DNA from 2 places in the Stappia sp. TSB10GB4 genome. Region 2 is predicted to be linked to the other one. Evidence: predicted binding sites of a transcription regulator. Region 2 holds the regulator's gene; the other holds the start of a gene.

Region 1 (7,819 bases), on a different contig from region 2:
GGCGATGCCCGGCCGAGGCCCGTCGACGTGCGCATCCTGTGCGCCACCAATCGCGACCCGCATGTGGAGATCGCCGCCGGACGGTTCCGCGAGGATCTGTTCTATCGGCTGCATGTCCTGCCGATCCGCCTGCCGGCGCTGCGCGACCGGCGCGAGGACATCCTGCCGCTCGCACACGCCTTCCTTGCCCGCTACGCCCAGGAAGAGAGCCGCGCCTTCTCCGGCATCGCCCCTTGCGCCGGCGAGAAGCTGCTCACCTATGACTGGCCGGGCAATGTCCGCCAGTTGGAAAACGCCATCCGCCAGGCCGTGGTGCTGCACGAGGGCGAGGCGCTGACCGCGCAGATGCTGCCGGCCTTCCTGCTCGGCGACGGCGGCCTGTCGCCGCGTCACGATCCGGCCCGCGCGCCGGCCTTCGGCGCCCGGCGCCGGGGCGGCGAGATCGAACCGCTCTGGGCGCAGGAAAAGCGGATCATCGAGGACGCCCTCGACGCCTTCGACGGCAACATCGCCAAGGCGGCGGCGGCGCTGGAGATCAGCCCCTCGACGATCTATCGCAAGCGCCAGTCCTGGACCGACCGCATCGACGGCGGCGATGGCGCCCTGTTCACCGGTTTTGCCGGATAATCTTGTTGTTTTCCCCGCGCCATTCTATACGTTGCGCCGCAAAATACGCCTTGCGGGGCTTCAACAGGGTGGGGCTTGGATGATCAGGGGCAAGTCGGTTCGTTTCGGCACTTCGGTCGGGGATGCGGTGGCTGTCGGCGGTGGGCCGCGCAAGGCGGGCTCTGCGTCCGTTGCCAGGGCTTTGGTGCTTGCCACCAGCCTCGTCCTGCTTCCTGCCACGGCGACTGCGCAGCAGACCATGCTTCCCCAGGACCTCGCCAGCGCCTATCAGGTGCTCGACGCGGTCTGGGATGAGGCCCCTCTCTCTTTCGCCGCCCTCGCCTTCACGGAAGCTCCTGCCACCGGCTACGGGCAGTACACGCCCCGCGGCGACGCGGTCTTCGGTGCGGGCGACACGCTCACCGTCTATGCCGAGCCGGTCGGCTTTGGCTATTCACAGACCGAGGCGGGCTACGGCGTGCGGCTCAGCGCCGGCTTCGAACTGCTCAACATGTCGGGACAGGTGCTGGCCGAACAGACCGGCTTTGCCGATCTGCGGGCCGACAGCCGCAACCGGTTGCGCGAGTTCCATGCGACGCTCAGCTTCGCCTTCGAGGGTTTGCGGCCGGGCGACTATCGGCTGGTGACGAAACTCACCGACACGGTGAGCGGCAAGACCGCCGCGGCCGAACTGCCCTTTACCGTCTCGGCGCCTGCGGCTCAATGAGCCGGCGCGCATCTCCGGCGGCAGCGCGGTCAAGGCAGGATCGGCGGCAGGACCTCATCTGGCAAGCCGCAGTCTGACGACGTTCTTGGCAATCGCTTCAAAGACCGAGATCAGTTCCTGCCCGCCGGTTGCAGAATAGGCGTGCGAGGCATCCGTAGCGCAGTCGCGCATCAACCCGGTCGCGCGCGGATCGTTCACGATCTCAAAACCGATCGTATAAACTTCCACGCCGGCTGACTTCATCGCACTGCACAGACTTCTCGTCTGAGCATAGGAATCTCCGTTCGGCGGAGGGCAGTTTATCTGATCCCTAAGGGAGCCACTGCCCGCAGTCGAGCTCGAACTGATGACGCCGTCGCAGTAGACGCTGTTGTATTCCCCGTCCGTCATCAGCACGACGATCTTGCGGACCTTCTTCTGATCATAGGCGGCAGGCCTTCCCTGGCCACTGAAGATGCTCCCGAAATTGGGGGAAACCATATACCAGCCCCACGCCACCCCGACCTGACCCGCCGTGGATCCGCCTGCCTGCAACTGGTTGATTGCAGTCTTCAGGGTCGATCTGTTGCTGCTCAGTGGCACGATCTGATTCGAGAGGCACGGATTGGCCGAACTCGGATAGTTTCGGCCCACCGGGGCCACGGCCGGCGAGGCATCCGTGTAAGCGTGCGGACCCGTGCGTTCGGACACACAGGTGCTGATGTCATACGTCAGGCTGGTCCGATATGGATTTAAGAACCTGAATCTCTGGCATCCGCTGCTCGTACACGTCCCGGACGAGACAGTCCCGCGCGCCGCATTCGCGTATGATCCCACGTTGACCCCCATCGAATAGGGCACGATCGCGACGCGGGAGTAAAACGGATACTGGTCATCGGTGACGACCGTATCGACAAAACTTGTCGCAGCCTTTCGAAGGTCGGAAATTCGACTCCCCGCCATGGACCCGGTCACGTCAAGAACCAGCGAGACTTCGATATTGGTGCCGCCGCGAACGATCTCGCTGGTCACGGCGACATCCACTTTGTCCAGGCCGGCGATCCCCATCACCAGCGTGTCGATCTTTCCGGAAGCGCGGAAGCTGATGGTTTCTTCGCTCAACGTCACCTCGATCGGATCGACCTTTCCAAGGTCCGTGAATCCAATGAGGTTGGCGTTGAACTCAAGTTGAGCCTGTTGCACCAACTCGGCTTCCTTGGCATTGCGCATCGTCCCTGCGGTAATCGCCGCGGCGTCGAGAGCGCTCTGCATCTTCGCCTTCATGTTGACGGCGCGCGCGTAATCGATGGCGGCTCCCAGAACAAGGACCACCGCCGCAAGACACAGCGCTAACGGAACAACGATGCTCCCGGATTTATCTCTCAAGAACATTTTGGCTCACGCTCTTTTCACGACGAAGGCGTTCCGCTCTCGCCCTCGCAGAGACGCACGGCAGCCCTTACGGGCGGATCCTACACCGCCGGCCCTTGCCAAAACCTTTTCGAAGGCCGCCCATTCTGCGGGTACCCTGTTTTCAGAGATTTGACGTGTGGGCGGTCTGCCCGCCCCTCTGGTCGTGCGGCGCAAAAAGCCGTGCAGGAGACCATTGACACCCGTCGGAGAGGCGCCTACATCAGTCGCGCTGTTAGCACTCTCATTCACAGAGTGCCAACGTGGTCGGCGATCCGGGCGACCCCGACGGAGGGGCGCCGGCGCGACAAGTACCACGCTGGCCCCAAAAGGAAAGAGCACGACATGAAGTTCCGTCCTCTGCATGATCGCGTTGTTGTGCGCCGCGTCGACTCCGAGGAGAAGACCGCCGGCGGCATCATCATTCCGGACACCGCCAAGGAGAAGCCGCAGGAAGGCGAAGTCGTCGCCGTCGGCCCGGGCGCCCGCAAGGAGAACGGCGACCTGATCGCGCTGGACGTCAAGGCCGGCGACCGCGTGCTGTTCGGCAAGTGGTCCGGCACCGAGGTCAAGATCGACGGTCAGGACCTGCTGATCATGAAGGAAAGCGACATCATGGGCGTGGTCGGCTAAGCCGCACCGCGCTTTTTCGTCCTTTTCGCGGTCGCTCGCCGCAGGCCCGCCAGGGCCGCCGCCGCGATACCGCGATGATCCAAACCACATGGAGACCTGAAAATGGCTGCCAAAGACGTCAAGTTCTCTTCCGACGCCCGCGACCGCATGCTGCGCGGCGTCGACATCCTCGCCAACGCGGTGAAGGTGACGCTCGGCCCGAAGGGCCGCAATGTCGTGATCGACAAGGCTTTCGGTGCCCCGCGCATCACCAAGGACGGCGTGTCGGTCGCCAAGGAAATCGAGCTTGAGGACAAGTTCGAGAACATGGGCGCGCAGATGGTGCGCGAGGTCGCGTCGAAGACCAACGACATCGCCGGCGACGGCACGACCACCGCGACCGTCCTGGCCCAGGCCATCGTCCGTGAGGGCGTCAAGGCCGTTGCCGCCGGCATGAACCCGATGGACCTGAAGCGCGGCGTCGACCTCGCTGCCCAGACCGCCGTCAAGGACCTCGAGGCCCGCTCCAAGAAGATCTCCACCTCCGCCGAAGTGGCGCAGGTCGGCACGATCTCGGCCAACGGCGACACCCAGATCGGCGAGGACATCGCCAGCGCCATGCAGCGCGTCGGCAACGAAGGCGTGATCACCGTCGAGGAGGCCAAGTCGCTCGAGACCGAGCTCGAGGTCGTCGAGGGCATGCAGTTCGACCGCGGCTACCTGTCGCCCTACTTCGTGACCAACGCCGAGAAGATGGTCGCCGAGCTGGAGAAGCCGTATATCCTGCTGCACGAGAAGAAGCTCTCGAACCTGCAGGCCATGCTGCCGATCCTCGAGGCCGTCGTCCAGTCCAGCCGTCCGCTGCTGATCATTGCCGAGGACGTCGAGGGCGAGGCGCTTGCCACGCTCGTGGTCAACAAGCTGCGTGGCGGCCTGAAGATCGCCGCCGTCAAGGCTCCGGGCTTCGGCGACCGCCGCAAGGCCATGCTCGAGGACATCGCTGTCCTGACCGGCGGCACGGTGATCTCCGAGGATCTCGGCATCAAGCTCGAGAACGTCACGCTCGACATGCTCGGCACCGCCGAGAAGGTCTCCATCACCAAGGAGAACACCACCATCGTCGACGGGTCGGGCAACAAGGCCGACATCGAGGGCCGCGTGGCGCAGATCAAGGCGCAGATCGAGGAGACCACCTCGGACTACGACCGCGAGAAGCTGCAGGAGCGTCTTGCCAAGCTCGCTGGCGGCGTCGCGGTGATCCGCGTCGGCGGTGCGACCGAGGTCGAGGTGAAGGAAAAGAAGGACCGCGTCGACGACGCTCTCAACGCGACCCGCGCGGCCGTCGAGGAAGGCATCGTCCCGGGTGGCGGCGTCGCCCTGCTGCGCGCCAAGAAGGCCGTCGAGGCGCTGACCTCCGACAATCCGGACATCATGGCCGGCATCAAGATCGTCCTGCGCGCTCTTGAGGCTCCGATCCGCCAGATCGCCCAGAACGCGGGCGTCGAGGGTTCGATCGTTGTCGGCAAGATCCTGGAGAACAGCGACGAGACGTTCGGCTTCAACGCCCAGACCGAAAAGTACGTCAACATGGTGGAGACCGGCATCATCGACCCGACCAAGGTCGTGCGCACGGCCCTCCAGGACGCGGCTTCGATCGCCGGCCTGCTGATCACCACCGAGGCGATGGTCGCCGAGCTGCCGAAGAAGGACTCGCCGGCTCCGGCGATGCCGGGCGGCGGCATGGGCGGCATGGACTTCTAAGAAGTCCAAAGCCAGAAACAACGAATGGGCGGCCCTCGGGCCGCCCATTTGCGTTTGGGACAGGACCACCTCCCTCGCCCTTCTCCGCATGGACAGAGGCGACCACAAAGGGTATGGCGAGGCCGGACAGCCGGCCCCGAAGGTCGGCCCAAAAGAACCCGACGAAAAGACCTGAGAAAGAGTGCCATGGACCGCGAAACGCTAGCCCGCATCGAGCGGCTGGAAGAGCAGATCGCCTTCCAGACGCGCACCGTCGAGGAGTTGAACGAGGTGGTCACCCGCCAGGCCGACCAGATCGACATGCTGAGCCGCCGCCTGGCGGCCCTGGGCGAGCATGTCGAGGAGTTGGAAGACGCCGCCGCCGGCAATGTGCCGGTGGCCAAGCCGCCGCATTACTGAGCCGGCGGGCAGGCGTTCCTAGCGCGTCAGCCGCTCACCTGGGCGGCGAGCCGCTCGAACAGCGGGTTGGCGGCGGTGAAGACGTAGTCGAGCGTCGTCACGCTGACATGCGGGGCGCCGTGGTCGCGCAGCAGCGTGGCGCAGTCGGCGGCGCGATCCGCCGGGCAGTGCAGCAGCAAGGGCTGGCCGACCTGGGTGCCGAAGGGCGCGACCGCGCCGAACTGCTCGGCCGCCGTGCGGGCGGTCAGCTCCGGCGCCTGCACCAGCGCGCGGATCTCGCGATGCGAGCGGGCCCGCTCCTCCGCGGCGATCCGGTCGAGGATGACCCTTGCGGCGGCAAGCTGCGCCGGCGTCCACTCGGCCTTCAGCGAGGCGACGAGATGCGCCTGGCTCTTCAGGATGACGCCGTCGTCCAGCACCTTGAGATTGTTGGCGGCAAGCGTCGAGCCGGTGGTGGTGATGTCGACGATGAGCTCCGCCGTGCCGGCAGCCGGGGCGCCCTCGGTCGCGCCGGCGCTTTCGACGATGCGGTAGTCGGACAGGCCATGCTGGGCGAAGAAGGCCCGCGTCAGCGCCACATATTTGGTGGCGACGCGCAGCCGTCCGCCGTTGCGGGCGCGGAAATGCGAGGCGACGTCGACGAGATCGGCCATGGTCGACACGTCGATCCAGGCATCGGGCGCGGCGACGACCACATCGGCGAAGCCGAAGCCGAGCGGGGTGACCACATGCACCAGCTCCTCGCGCCGCGAGATCGTCTCATGCACGAGATCGAGGCCGGTGACGCCCAGATGCGCCTGCCCGGTGCTGAGCTCGCGGGCGATCTCGGAGGCCGACAGGAAGGCGATCTCGACCTCGGAGGCGGCAAAGCGGCCGAGCCGGCCGCGATAGTTGCGCGCCCCGCCCGGACGGCCGACCGGCAGGCCGGCACGGGCGAAGAAGTCGTGGGTGTTGTCCTGCAGCCGTCCCTTGGAGGGCACCGCGATGATCAGCGGCTGGGCGGCGGTTTCCGGCGAATGGGTCATGACACTGCGCCTCAGATCCGGTCGAGCCAGATGGAAAAGCCGGTCGCTGGGATGTGGGTCTCGGCGCCGAGCAGGGCGAGCAGGCGGTCATAGCGGCCGCCGCCGACGATCTGGCCTGCCGCTTTGCGCGAGGCCGAATGAATTTCGAAGACGAAGCCGGTGTAATAATCGAGCCGGCGGCCGAAATCGGCGGAAAACTCGAGGTTCCCCACATCGACGCCGGCCGCCTCCAGCGCGTCCAGCCGGGCGGTGAAGCCGGCAAGCGCGGCAGCCAGATCCAGTCCCGAGCGGGCCGCGAAGGCCTCCAGCGCCGTCACCGCCTCGCGCGGACGGCCGCGGATCGCCAGGAAGGCGGAGAGCAGCTCCGCCGCCCGGTCGGTGCCGCTGTCATGGGTGGCGAGCGCCGCCTGCTCCAGCAGCCGGCCGGCAATGTCGGCGGCGCTGCGGCCGGCGATCGGACGCAGGCCCGACAGCCGCAGCAACTCGGCAACGGCCTGCTGCGCGGTCGCGGGATCGACGCCGTCGAGCGCCCGCATCAAGGCGGGGGCCGGCATCGCCCCCTCCGGCACGCCGCCGGTCATGGCGGCGATGGCCGCGTCCAGCCGATCGCGTTCGCCGAACAGCTCGCCGAGCCGGCGGCGCCACACGGGTGCAAGATCCAGCCCGTCGAGCACGGCGCGGAACAGCGCCTCATCACCGATCTGGATCGTCGCATCGTCGACGCCGAGCGTTGCCAGGCTCTCCAGCGCCAGCGCCAGCACATGGGCGTCGGCCTCGGCCTCGTCCGGCCGGCCGAAGCATTCGACGCCGGCCTGCATGAACTCGCCGGCACCCTCGCGGCGCTGGCGGAACACCGGGCCGCAATAGGAATAGCGCGCCGGGGTCGTCGCGCCGGGCCCGTCGAGATGGGCGCGGCAGACCGGGATCGTGTAGTCCGGACGCAGGCACAGTTCCTCGCCGGCCGCGTCCGAGGTCAGGTACATGCGGCCGCGGATGTCTTCGCCGATCAGGTCGAGAAACAGGCTGCTCGGCTGCAGGATCGCCGGCTCGACAGTGGGAAAGCCGGCGGTCTCGAACAGCGCGGTCAGGGCCGCGTAGCGCGCGGTCTGCGGCCCGGCGGGGTTCGTGGCGGGGCTCACTTGGTCACTCCCGCATCGCCGTCCTGCCGGGCGCGGTCCTCGGCCTGCTCGGCCAGCATCCGCCGCACGGTGGCGACGATATCGGCCTCGGGGATGCTGACCTGCGCCGGGCGGCTCTCGCGCCAGGTCACATTGTCGGCGATCTCGCCGGAAAGCCGCTT
Region 2 (7,819 bases):
GCAATCCGGACCTTGCCCAGGACCGCGCCGCCACCGTGCTGGCGGCGATGGCCGAGGAAGGCTATCTCAGCGACGCGGAGGCGCGCGATGCCCTTGCCGCGCCGATGCGCGTCGTCACCCACCACACCTCGGCCAGCGAGAACTATGTCGCCGACTGGGTGATGGAGCGGCTGCCCGGCTATGTCGGCGCCATCGAGACCGACATCATCGTCGACACGACGATCGATCTCGGCCTGCAGATCATCGCCGAGGATTCCCTGCGCCGGGCGCTGTCGGAGGAGGGCGCCAAGCTCGGCGTCGGCCAGGGCGCCATCGTCACGCTGGACGGGTCTGGCGCGGTCAAGGCGCTGGTCGGCGGCCGCGACTATTCCCAGAGCCAGTTCAACCGCGCGGTCAATGCCAGGCGCCAGCCGGGCTCCGCCTTCAAGCCCTTTGTCTATCTCGCCGCGCTGGAGCGCGGGCTGACGCCGGCGACCGTGCGCGTCGACGAGCCGGTCAGGATCGGCAAATGGGCGCCGCAGAACTACACCAAGACCTATCGCGGCCCGGTGACGCTCACCGAGGCGCTGTCGCTGTCGCTCAACACCGTCGCCGCGCGCCTCGCCGAGGAAGTCGGCCCGCGCGCCATCATCCGCGCCGCCCGCAAGCTCGGCATTTCCTCGCCGCTCGCCTCCAACCTGTCGATCTCGCTCGGCACCTCGGAAGTGACGCCGCTGGAGATCGCCGCCGCCTATACGCCCTTCTCCAATGGCGGCTACGCGGTGGTGCCGCATGTCATCCGCTCGATCCGCACGGTCGACGGCAAGGTGCTCTATGCCCGCGCCGGCGACGGTCCCGGCCGGGTCGTCGACCATGCGACGCTCGCCGACATGAACATGATGATGGCGCAGACCCTGATGACCGGCACCGGCAAGATCGCCCATCTGGAGGGCCGGCCGGCCGGCGGCAAGACCGGCACCAGCCAGGATTTCCGCGACGGCTGGTTCATCGGCTATACCGGCACGCTGACCACCGCCGTCTGGCTCGGCAATGACGACAATTCGCCGACCAAACGCGCCACCGGCGGCTCGCTGCCGGCCAAGATCTGGAAGGACGTGATGCAGGCCGGCCACCAGGGCCTGCCGGTCGCCAGCCTGCCGGGCGTCTCCGACCGGCCGGTGCGGGTCGCCGAGCCCGCCACCACGCCGCTCGACATGCCGATGCGCGACATTCCGGCCGAGGGCGACCCGGCGCGGCGGCTGCCGCCGATGCAGGACGGCGAGGGCGGCGGCGGCCCGCTCGACCTCATCAACCGGATCTTTGGCGGCTGACCTTCCCCGGCTGACCCTCCCCGGCCGACCGGGCGCCCGCCTCAGGTGGCGGAGCGCACCCGGCGGCTCGCCAGCAGCGCCAGCACCGCGCCGAAGCCGTTGACGGCGACAATCAGCGCCAGCGGCAGGGCGGTGGCGCCATGGGTGGCGCCGACGCCGATGCCGACCAGCGCGGCGATGCTCATCTGGCAGATGCCCATCAGCGAGGAGGCGCTGCCGGCCCGGTCCGGGAAGGGCATCAGCGCCGCCGCCTGCGCCTGCGGCAGGGCAAGGCCCACCCCCACCATATAGAGCATCATCGGCGCGATGACGGAGGCGGCCGACGGCGCGGCGAGAACCGCGGCGATCATCGCCGCCCCGCCCAGCGCCAGCAGCACGCAGCCGGTGAGGATCGTCACCTCCGCGCCTTTTTTCGGCGCCAGCCGCTGGCCGATCAGCGTGCCGACCACATAGGCGCCGGCGCAGGCGCCGAAGGCGATGCCGTAGAGCTGCGGGGTCAGTCCGAAAATGTCCTGCAGCACGAAGGACGAGCCGGAAATGAAGGCGAAGAGGCCGCTATAGGTCAGCGTCACCACCGCCAGATAGGCGACATAGGCGCGGTGGCGCAGCAGGCCGGCAAAGCCCGACAGCACGGCGCGGACGGAAAAGGGCGCGGTCTCGCGCGCCCGGATCGTCTCGGGCAACCCGCGCCAGACGCTGGCGATCACCAGGGAGGCGAAGGCGACCGACACCAGGAAGACGAGGCGCCAGCCGCCGGCCGCCGCGATCAGCCCGCCGAAGAACGGCGCGATCGCCGGGGCAAGGCCCATGATCGAGCCCATGCGGGCGAGTTCCTGGCCCGCGCGCGGGCCCTCGTAGAGGTCGCGCACCACCGCGCGCGCCAGCACCACCGGCCCGGCGGCGCCGAAGGCCTGGCAGAAGCGCGCGACGATCAGCACCTCGACGCTCGGCGCCAGCGTGCACGCAAGGCTGGCGAGCGCGTAGATCGCAAGGCCGGCGATCAGCCCCGGCTTGCGGCCGACCCTGTCGGCGAGCGGGCCGTAGACCACCTGGCCGACGGCGAAGCCGACGAGGAACACCGACAGGGTCAATTGCACCGAGGCGTGGGTCGCCTCGAGATCGCGCAGGATCGAGGGCAGCGCCGGCAGATACATGTCGGTGGAGATCGGGCCGAGCGCCGTCAGGCTGGCGAGCAGGATGGTAAGCGCCCAGGTGTCCGGCTTGAGCATGCGATCGGCCTTCGTGCGGGGGCGCCGGCCGCGCGGGCGGGCGGGCGCCGTGTGGGAGGCGGCTGCGGCGGGACTTGCGGGCCGCCTCAGCCGTAGAGATGCAGGCGGCCGCCCTCGCGCTTCAGCCAGTCGCGCGCCTCTTCCGTATGCGGGGCCAGGCGGCGGCAATGGGCCCAGAAGCGCGGGCCGTGGTTCATCTCGGCAAGATGAGCGACCTCATGGGCAGCGACGTAATCGAGGATCGAAGGCGGCGCAAGCACAAGCCGCCAGGAGAAGGAGAGCCGCCCGTCCGCCGTGCAGGAGCCCCAGCGGCTGCGGGTGTCGCGCAAGGTGAGGCCCAAGGGCGCACGGCCGAGCGCGGCCGCGTGGCGCGCCACCGCGCGTTCCAGATCCCGCCGCGCCTCGCGCTTCAGCCAGTCGGTGAGCTTGCGGGCGATGTGCTCGGCAGCGCCGGGCACCAGCAGGTGACCTATCGCCTCGTCTTCCCGCTCCGCCGCCGGCTCGGCGCGCACCAGCCCGCGCAAGCCGCCGGCGGCGACGATCCGATGCGCCGCCCCGCGCAGCGGGATCACCCCGCCTTCGACGAAAGGCACCGCCTCGGGCCGCTCGCCGAGCCGCCCGGCGAGCCAGCCGCGCTGGCGCTGCGCGAAGTCGCGCGCGGTGGCAAGGCTGCCGCCCCTCGGCACGGTCAGCACCGGCGGGCCGCCATCGGCCGGCACGCGCAGGATGTAGCGCTGCGCGCGCGGATTGGCGCGCAGCGTGATGCGCTGCACCCGCCCGTCGATCTCCAGGGTGATCTCCTCGGGCAGGGCCGGCTGGCGGCGCAGGCGGAAGAAGCCGCTCACGCGCCGGCCAGTTCGTCGAAGCGCTTGCGGACGGTGCCGCTCAAGGGGTTCTTGGCGCTCCAGCGGTAGCGGATCGTCTCGAAGCGCATCGAGCGCGCGTCGATCAGCAGCAGCCGGCCGAGCAGACCCTCGCCGAAGCCGACGATCTCCTTGATCGCCTCCATCGCCTGCAGCGTGCCGACAATGCCGGTCAGCGCGCCGAGCACGCCGGCCTCAGCACAGGTCGGCAGCAGCCCTTCCGCCGGGCGCTCGGGGAAGAGGCAGCGATAGGTCGGGTTCGGCGTGCCGTCCTCACCGCTCTCATGCGGCTTCAGCAGCGTCAGCGAGCCGTCGAGCCGGCCGACCGCGCCGGTGACCAGCGGTTTGCCGGCAAAGAAGCAGGCATCGGAGACCAGATAGCGGGTGGCGAAATTGTCCGAGCCGTCGATGACGAGGTCGTAGCGCGAAATCAGCGCCAGCGCGTTCGTCGGAACGAGCCGCGCCACATGCGGCTCGACCTTCACATGCGGGTTCAGCCGGGCGATCGCCTCGGCCGCGCTCGCCACCTTCGGCTCGCCGAGATGGTCGGTGTCGTGGATCACCTGGCGCTGCAGGTTGGACAGCGACACGGTGTCGTCGTCGACGACGCCGAGCGTGCCGACGCCGGCCGCCGCCAGATATTGCAAGACCGGCGCGCCGAGCCCGCCGGCGCCGATCACCAGCACCCTTGCGGCTTTCAGCTTCTGCTGGCCGGGGCCGCCGACATCCTGCAACACGATGTGGCGGGCATAGCGTTCGAGTTCTGCGGGCGAAAGCGGGGTCATTCAAGGATCCGGAGCGTCGAAACGGGGAGGCGGGCGGTCAGCGCAGCAGTCGGCCGACCAGCCGGGCGGTATAATCGACCATCGGGATGACGCGGGCATAATTCAGCCGGGTCGGGCCGATGACGCCGAGCACGCCGATGATCCGCTCGTCCTGGTCGCGGAAGGGCGAGACGACGATGGAGGAGCCGGAGAGCGAGAACAGCTTGTTCTCCGAGCCGATGAAGATGCGCACGCCCTCGCCGCCCTCGGCGGCGGTCAGAAGCTGGATCAGCTCGCGCTTGTTCTCCAGATCGTCGAACAGCAGGCGGATGCGCTCCAGGTCCTGCTCGGCCTCCAGATGCGACAGCAGGTTGGAGCGGCCGCGCACGATCAGCGAACCGGCGGCATCGACCGCGCCGCTGCGGGTGGCGATGCCGGTTTCCACCAGCTTGGCGGTCAGTTCGTCCAGCTCCTTCTGGTGGCGATCGCGCTGGGTCTCCAGCTCGCGCCGCGCCTCGGCGAGCGTCCGGCCGCGGATCAGGCTGGTGAGATAGTTCGACGCCTCGATCAGGGCCGTCTGCGGCAGGCCGGGCGGCAGGTCGACGATGCGGTTCTCGACCGAGCCGTCGTCGCCGACCAGCACGACGAGCGCCTTCAGCGGCTCGATGCGGACGAATTCGACATGGCGCAGGCGCACATCCGCCTTGTGGGTGAAGACGACGCCGGCGCCGCGCGACAGGCCGGAGAGCATCTGGCTCGCCTCGGTCAGCAGTTGCTCGCTGGTGCGCTCGCTGCGCGCCGCCTTGACCTGGATGTCGATCTGGTCGCGCTCCTCGCGCGTCAGGTCGCCGACCTCCAGCAGCGCGTCGACGAAGAAGCGCAGGCCCCCTTCCGTCGGCATGCGCCCGGCCGAGGTGTGCGGCGCGTAGAGCAGGCCGGCATGTTCGAGGTCGGACATGATGTTGCGGATCGAGGCCGGCGACAATTGGATCGAGGGCAGCCGCGACAGGTTGCGCGAGCCGACCGGCTCGCCGGTGTCGAGATAGGATTCGACGATGGCGCGGAAGATCTCCCGCGACCGCTTGTCGAGATCGCTCAGGCTGACGGACGGCACACCCAGCGTCACGTTCGCGCTCCCCGGTTCAGCAACTCCAGCTTCCGCACCTTGACATCCTGCCTTGCCGCCAACGCGGCCAGCCTCAGCGAATATAGTGCGGCCCGCCCGCGATTGCCCATATCAAAGGCGCCGACCGGCCGGCGAGGCGGGACAAGCGGCAGACAGGCATTTCATTCCTGTCCCATATTGGATTAAGAGGGACGCGGAACAGGAGCAAGGGGCATTGGCGCCCCGAGCGGCAGGCTTCAAGGGGGATCGACATGCGGCCATCCAAACGCGCGGCGGACGAGTTGCGCGCCGTGACGCTGGAGCGGAGCGTTTCCAAACACGCGGAAGGCTCGTGCCTGGTCAAGTTCGGCGACACCCATGTTCTGTGCACCGCGAGCCTGGAAGAGCGGATTCCGCCCTGGCTGCGCGGCCAGGGCCGCGGCTGGGTCACGGCGGAATACGGCATGCTGCCGCGCGCCACCGGCGAGCGCATGCGCCGCGAGGCGTCCTCCGGCAAGCAGTCCGGCCGCACCCAGGAGATCCAGCGGCTGATCGGCCGGTCGCTGCGCACCATCGTCGACCTGCCGCTGCTCGGCGAGCGGCAGATCTCGGTCGATTGCGACGTCATCCAGGCCGATGGCGGCACCCGCACCGCCGCGATCACCGGCGCCTGGGTCGCCCTGCATGACTGCATCGAGTGGATGCGCGCCCGCGACATGCTCGCCGGCAAGGTGCTGAAGGACCATGTGGCGGCGATTTCCTGCGGCATCCATGGCGGCCAGGCGGTGCTCGACCTCGACTATCTCGAGGACTCCGACGCCGATACCGACGCCAATTTCGTCATGACCGGCGCCGGCGGCATCGTCGAGATCCAGGGCACGGCGGAGGGCGCACCTTTCACCGAGGCGCAGTTCGCCGAGCTGATGGAGCTCGCCAAGTCCGGCATCGCCCGGCTGGTCGACCTGCAGAAGATGGCGATCTCGTGAGGTTCGCATGACCGACACCGCATCCACGCCCATCCGCCGGCTCGAGCCCGGCCGGATCGTGCTGGCGAGCCACAATCCGGGCAAGCTGCGCGAATTCGCCGAGCTGATGGCGCCTTACGGCTACGAGGTCGTCTCGGCCGGCGCGCTCGGCCTGCCCGAGCCGGAAGAGACCGGCACCACCTTCGAGGCCAATGCGGAGCTGAAGGCGCGCGCCGCCGCCGAGGCCTCCGGCCTGCCGGCGCTCGCCGACGACAGCGGCTTCTGCGTCGCCGCGCTGGACGGGGCGCCGGGGGTCTATTCGGCCCGCTGGGCAGGCCCCGAGAAGGACTTCGCGATGGCGATGCGCACCATTGAGGAAAAGCTGCAGGCCGCCGGCGCGCTCGATCCGGCGGACCGCCGCTCGTCCTTCGTCGCCGTGCTCTGCCTCGCCTGGCCGGACGGCGAGATCGCCCTGTTCCGCGGCGAGGTCGAGGGCACCGCCGTCTGGCCGCCGCGCGGCAGCGGCGGCTTCGGTTATGATCCGATGTTCCAGCCGGACGGCCACGCCCGCACCTTCGGCGAGATGTCGGCGGAGGAAAAGCACGGCTGGACGCGGCCCGACCGGGCCCTGTCGCACCGGGCCCGCGCCTTCGCGGAGTTCTCCGCGCGCTGTCTGGAGGCATGATGGCAGAGGCGGACGGCGGTTTCGGCATCTATGTGCATTGGCCCTTCTGCGAGGCCAAATGCCCGTATTGCGACTTCAACAGCCATGTCCGCCATGCCGGCGTCGATCAGGCGCGCTTTGCCGCGGCTTTCGAGCGGGAGCTCGCCTATTTCGCCGCTCGCACGCGCGGCCGCCGGGTCGATTCCATCTTCCTCGGCGGCGGCACGCCGTCCTTGATGCTTCCCGCGACCGTCGGCCGCGTGCTCGACGCCATCGCCGGATTGTGGGAAATCTCGCCGACCGTCGAGGTGTCGATGGAGGCCAACCCCTCCTCGGTGGAGGCGGAGCGGTTCCGCGGCTATCGCGCGGCCGGCGTCAACCGCCTGTCGCTCGGCGTGCAGTCGCTTCGGGACGCGGACCTGAGGCGCCTCGGCCGGCTGCATGACGCGGATCAGGCGCGCGCGGCGATCGGCATCGCCCGCTCGACCTTCGAGCGCATCTCCTTCGACCTGATCTACGCCCGGCCCGACCAGAGTGCCGCCGCCTGGCGCGCCGAGCTGGAGGAGGCGATCGGCCTTGCCGCCGACCACCTGTCGCTCTACCAGCTCACCATCGAGCAGGGCACGCCCTATTTCGAGCTGCACCGCGCCGGCAAGCTGGTGGTGCCCGATCCCGACACCGCCGCCGATCTCTACGACCTGACGCAGGAGATCTGCAACCGCCACGGCATGCCGGCCTACGAGGTCTCCAACCATGCGGTGCCCGGCGCCGAGTGCCGGCACAATCTCGTCTATTGGCGCTATGGCGACTATGTCGGCGTCGGCCCCGGCGCCCATGGCCGGCTGACCGGCGGCAACGGCAAGTTCGCCACCGCCACCGAGCGCCATCCGGAGACCTGGCTCGCCGCCGTCGAGGCGCG

Evidence for each region. The regulator HrcA, encoded in region 2, represses chaperone genes, less so after heat shock. The targets are predictions, from matches to a motif close to GTTAGCACTCNCNNNNNGNGAGTGCTAAC.
Region 1: groES (co-chaperone GroES) is a predicted target of HrcA. The motif match lies at 2,957-2,985, and genes of this name have one in related genera.

Annotation. Positions count from the first base shown of each region.
Region 1 is NZ_FYAV01000070.1:36,752-44,570, forward strand. Features, by position in the region: gene TSB10GB4_RS20390 (sigma-54 dependent transcriptional regulator) at 1-627, shown strand, start outside; gene TSB10GB4_RS20395 (hypothetical protein) at 707-1,333, shown strand; gene TSB10GB4_RS20400 (pilus assembly protein) at 1,388-2,704, opposite strand; gene groES (co-chaperone GroES) at 3,068-3,355, shown strand; gene groL (chaperonin GroEL) at 3,458-5,095, shown strand; gene TSB10GB4_RS20415 (SlyX family protein) at 5,282-5,494, shown strand; gene hisG (ATP phosphoribosyltransferase) at 5,521-6,519, opposite strand; gene TSB10GB4_RS20425 (ATP phosphoribosyltransferase regulatory subunit) at 6,531-7,658, opposite strand; gene hisS (histidine--tRNA ligase) at 7,655-7,819, opposite strand, start outside.
Region 2 is NZ_FYAV01000049.1:761-8,579, forward strand. Features, by position in the region: partial or broken gene TSB10GB4_RS11510 (PBP1A family penicillin-binding protein) at 1-1,310, shown strand, start outside; gene TSB10GB4_RS11515 (multidrug effflux MFS transporter) at 1,352-2,539, opposite strand; gene TSB10GB4_RS11520 (M48 family metallopeptidase) at 2,626-3,384, opposite strand; gene moeB (molybdopterin-synthase adenylyltransferase MoeB) at 3,381-4,187, opposite strand; gene hrcA (heat-inducible transcriptional repressor HrcA) at 4,225-5,292, opposite strand; gene rph (ribonuclease PH) at 5,544-6,257, shown strand; gene rdgB (RdgB/HAM1 family non-canonical purine NTP pyrophosphatase) at 6,265-6,921, shown strand; gene hemW (radical SAM family heme chaperone HemW) at 6,918-7,819, shown strand, end outside.